Regions from separate parts of the Venatorbacter sp. C2-1 genome, predicted to be linked through region 2. Evidence: predicted binding sites of a transcription regulator. Region 2 holds the regulator's gene; the other holds the start of a gene.
The links. Region 2 encodes FliA, which starts transcription of late flagellar genes. Its sites were predicted from a motif close to CTAAAGTTNNNNNNNNNNCNGCCGATA; they were not measured.

Region 1: MT343_RS07095 (DUF5610 domain-containing protein) is a predicted target of FliA. The motif match lies at 1,293-1,319, and genes of this name have one in related genera.

The regions. Positions count from the first base shown of each region.
Region 1 covers NZ_CP094879.1:1,580,833-1,583,231, reverse strand. Annotated here, with positions in the region: gene MT343_RS07100 (glutaredoxin family protein) at 1-106, opposite strand, end outside; gene MT343_RS07095 (DUF5610 domain-containing protein) at 206-1,255, opposite strand; gene MT343_RS07090 (hypothetical protein) at 1,415-1,702, opposite strand; gene MT343_RS07085 (AraC family transcriptional regulator) at 1,850-2,399, opposite strand, start outside.
Region 2 covers NZ_CP094879.1:2,993,259-2,995,657, forward strand. Annotated here, with positions in the region: gene MT343_RS13415 (protein phosphatase CheZ) at 1-91, opposite strand, end outside; gene cheY (chemotaxis response regulator CheY) at 108-482, opposite strand; gene MT343_RS13425 (RNA polymerase sigma factor FliA) at 618-1,349, opposite strand; gene MT343_RS13430 (MinD/ParA family protein) at 1,353-2,171, opposite strand; gene flhF (flagellar biosynthesis protein FlhF) at 2,178-2,399, opposite strand, start outside.

The sequences.
Region 1 (2,399 bases), 1.4 Mb from region 2:
CTTCGACATAAACATCGAGGGAAATCTGGCCGGCGACATTCACAATAACAGCTTGTGCCAGCTCACACAGATGACAGGCCTCTGTGCCAAATAAAACCAGAGCCATCAGGCAGTTCCAGTAAAAACAGACAGGGGAAGTATAGCGGTTAGCACCGGGGCATGACAAAAAGTCTGCCCCTGAGAAGCGGAGAAAAGAAAACGACTGTCAGGCTTTATTAGCAAGCAGTGAATTCAACCCTTCATGGAAAGAATTCCAGACCGGTAAGCGTTCTTCTTCCGGCAACAATTGATTCACCAGATCCTGCAAAGTCTGCGGAGCATCAGCCAGAGGTCGGGCCTTTTCCAGCGCAGCCATATAAGCATCCACATAAGACGCCAGCGGTGCTTTCAGCGATTCCAGCTCTGGTGTAGGCAACTGCGGCTGAACACTGGCATAGGCTTTGGTTGAGGTCGCAACCGTTTGCTGAGTCAGATTAAGACTCATCGCCGCCAGCTGGCTGCCATCAAAGCCAAGGTCCATTGCCTGTCCCAATGCCGCACCGATATCACCGGCAAAGAAACGCTCACTCAGTGACTGTACATCATCAAACAGGCCAGCCAGCGCCGTCCTCTCGGCATCACTCAGGCTGCCATTCACTTCCATACTCCAGTTTTGCTGAGCCGAGGCCTGCAGACTGAAAGCCGAATTACCCTGCCCATCCTGGCTGATTGACGTGCTGAGACTGCTGCCCTGAGAGAAACGTACCGTGACCCGATCGCCTTCTTGGGTCAGGACCTGCAGAGACAACTCATTGGCCACGCTGAGCGAGCTTTTACTGGCAAGCAACGCCCGACTCTGTTCTGCCGGTCGGGCGAGCTGATCCAGTCCATCGTCGACCAGTTGGCGTCCGGCGGCAATCTGGCCTTTTAATTCGTCATCCAGCAGCCCCATACCGTCCAGCATCTCTGTTGCCTGAGCATAACCTTTGGCAATGCCTTCACGGGCGGCCTGCAGGCGCTGATCGATGCGGCTCTGATCTGCCCCCTGGGAACGCAGCTGGTTAATACCATTTTGTACATGGCGCAGGATGGCTGAAGCGGTTTCCTCCGGGCTCTGTTTTTTATCCAGCTGAACAACGCCGGGAAGTGCCTTAGCCAGGGATTCGGCGGCTGCACCCTGTTTTACATCGCTGGCAGAAGCTCCGGTCTTTTTACTGCCCTCAGGATTCTGGGTGCCGTAATTCCGGTATTGCGAGGGGGTAATTGTGATTGCCATATAGCCTCCGCTCAGACTGTGTTGCTGTTCTTTGGGTTATCGGCCAGAACGGCCGGAAATTGAACCCTGTGACAGTTTAGTCAGTAAACAAAAAAAGCCCGCAACTGGCGGGCTTTTTTTGTTTACGCTAACAGGCTGATAAAAGTACAGGCCTGCAGGTCAGTAGCAGACAGCGCCCTGATGATAGTCGTAGCTGAAATCCAGTTTCCAGCAAACTTTATTACGCTCGATCTCATTCATGATGTGATCCGGGTGCTCATTCAGCAACTGCATGATTTTAAATGTTTTATACGCTGCATGCAGAGCATTCTGATCAAGGGCGATGACTTCTTCTTTACTCATAATTCCCTGATTGAGCAGGGCCTGACGCCATTCTGCAACGTCCTGAGTCTGCATCATGTGCTCAACCAAGGGTTGAATCAGTGATAATTTCTGCGTCTGGCTCATAACAAATCCTCCGAATAAAAACCCGATTACAATGGCTCAGGCACACGAAGAAAACCAGATCAAAAAATGAACACTATTATGACAATAAGTTAAAAATTCACGACGGCTGAAAGTATTGCCCTGCAAGAAAAGGCTAATCAGCCCGCTTCATAACTGTTTACGCTGATTGCGGTACTCAACCGGTGTCTGGCTGGTCCAGCGTTTAAATGCCCTGTAGAAAGTACTCGGTTCAGAAAAACCGGTAAGGTAGACAATCTCGTCGATACTCTCATCGGTACCGGATAACAGACGTTTAGCCAGGTTGCAGCGGTAGTCTGCCAGCAACTGATTGAAGTTAGTGCCCGCTTCCGCCAGACGGGTACGTAATGTGCGGGATTTAATGTCCAGCCGCTCCGCGACATCTTCCAGACTGACCTGTCCCGTTTCCAGAATTTCGCCGAAGACCCTGTATACTCTGGTCACAATATCCTGACGCTCCAGCTTGGCCACATGCTCAATCGCCAGTTTTTCGTGCAGCTGCAGCAGTTCCGGCTCAGCATGGGAAGACGGCATATCCAGCAGCTGGGTATTGAAGTAAATACGGTTGTCTTCCTGATCAAATAACACCGGACAGGCAAAAATCCGCTCGTGTTCAGCACTGTCGGCCGGCTTTTCGTGGCTGAAGTGCACACAGGACGGCGCAAACGCATCATCGGTT
Region 2 (2,399 bases):
CAAGCTCCAGCTGCTTGAGCATGCTTTCTGCTAGGTTTTTGATTTCAGTGCCGACAGCGCTGTTATCGGTATCCAGATTGATCCCGGCCATCAAGTTGTCTTCCTGGTTAACCTTCGACACGTTCAAAGATCTTATCGATCTTTTCTTTCAGTACCGCAGCAGTAAAAGGTTTCACGACATAGCCGTTAACCCCTGCCTGAGCAGCGGCAACAATCTGGTCGCGCTTGGCTTCCGCTGTCACCATCAGTACCGGCAGACTTTTCAGGCGATCATCGGCTCTCACTTTCTTCAGCAAGTCGAGACCTGTCATGCCAGGCATGTTCCAGTCCGTCACCAAGAAGTCGAAATCACCATTCTGCAACATGGGAAGTGCTGTTGTGCCGTCATCTGCTTCCTGAGTATTGGTAAACCCCAGATCACGCAACAGATTTTTGACGATTCGTCTCATCGTTGAGAAATCATCAACGATCAGAATTTTCATGTTTTTGTCCAAAACGACCTCCAGTAATCGACTCTCTATATTCCAAGTCGTTCCTAAGGTTTAGTGTAGACACAGTTATCGCTTTATCCAGAAACAAAGCGCTCAGAAAAGATTTTTTTCAATAACAGGAAGGAGTTAGGACAACCAGCCGCCAAGGCGGGCACGCAGACGATGAGCTGCCTGACTGTGCAGCTGACTGACCCTTGATTCGCTGACACCCAATACGGCGCCAATTTCTTTCAGGTTCAGTTCCTCGTCGTAGTACAGGGCGAGTACCAGCTGTTCCCTTTCGGGTAAATGACGGATAGCGTCGGCGAGTTGACGCTGAAAGGATTCACGTTCGATACCGTCCAGTGGATTGGGGGACTCTTCTTCAAAGACGTCGAAGCCTGACTCGCTCTTTTCAACAACTTCTTCAAAACTGAACAGCCGGCAGCCGGCGCTGTCTTTCAGGATGGCATGGTATTCATCCTGACTGATGCCCAGAAAACCGGCGACTTCGCTGTCTTCAGCATCACGGCCTTTTTCACTTTCAATCTGTTTAATAGCATCGCTGATACGACGGGAATTACGGTGTACCGAGCGTGGTGCCCAGTCACCTTTACGGATCTCGTCCAGCATCGCGCCACGAATGCGGATACCGGCGTAGGTTTCGAAGCTGGCACCTTTGCCACCATCGTATTTACGCGCGGCTTCCAGCAAGCCAATCATGCCGGCCTGAATAAGGTCATCAAGCTGCACACTGTCAGGCAGACGGCCAATAAGGTGGTGTGCAATGCGCTTTACCAGCGTCGCATGATCACGTACCAGCTGTTCATAATCGTGTTTTTGTACGTCGGAATACACCAGACAACTTCCTACTGACACTCGTTATGCCCCGGCTTCCTGAACCAACCGATCTACAAAAAACTCCAGATGCCCCCGGGGTGTTGAAGGCAGTGGCCATGAATCCACTTTTTTAGCCAGTGCACGGAATGCTGTCGCCGCTTTAGAGCGCGGGTAGGCATCGATCACCGCTTTCTGGCGCTGCACGGCACGCTTAAGCGCATCGTCCTGAGGTATAGCGCCAACATACTGCATAGCCACTTCCAGGAAACGATCTGTCACTTTGGTAAGTTTGGCAAATAAAGCGTTTCCTTCCTGTGGTGTGCGGACCATGTTGGCAACAATGCGGAAACGGAACAGCCCATAGTCACGATTCAGAAGTTTGATCTGCGCATAGGCGTCGGTGATTGAGGTTGGTTCATCAGTGACCACCATCAGTACTTCCTGCGCGGCACGGACAAAACTCATCACACTGTCGGAAATTCCGGCCGCGGTATCAATAATCAGCACATCGATATCATCACCGATATCACTGAAGGCCTGAATCAGGCCGGCATGTTCAAGTGCGTTCAGCTGCGATAATTTTTGCGTACCAGAAGATGCCGGCACTACGCGGATACCTCCCGGCCCTTTAACCATTACGTCACGCAGATCACATTCACCCGCCAGAACATTTTCAATGGTTTTATTAGAGCTGATACCCAGCAGAATATCGATATTTGCCAACCCCAGATCCGCGTCAAGAACCACTACTCTGCGCCCCATTTCGGCCAGAGCGATAGCCAGATTGACCGAGACATTGCTCTTGCCGACACCACCTTTACCGCCGGTGACCGCGATGACCTGCACAGGATGCCTTGCCATTAGTCGTTATACTCCGTGTTGAATACTGGAATGCTGAGTGGCGAAGCTCATGGCTTCGGCGGCCTGCCAGCGGGTACGCGCCATGCGCGCCATCTGCTCCGCCAGTTTCACCAGTTTTTCAGCATCCGGATAATGCACATCATCGGGGATGTGCGGTCCATCAGTCACCAGGGTGACCGGCAGCTGAGTCAGCGCCGAGACACTCATGGCAGGCCCAAGACTGAAACA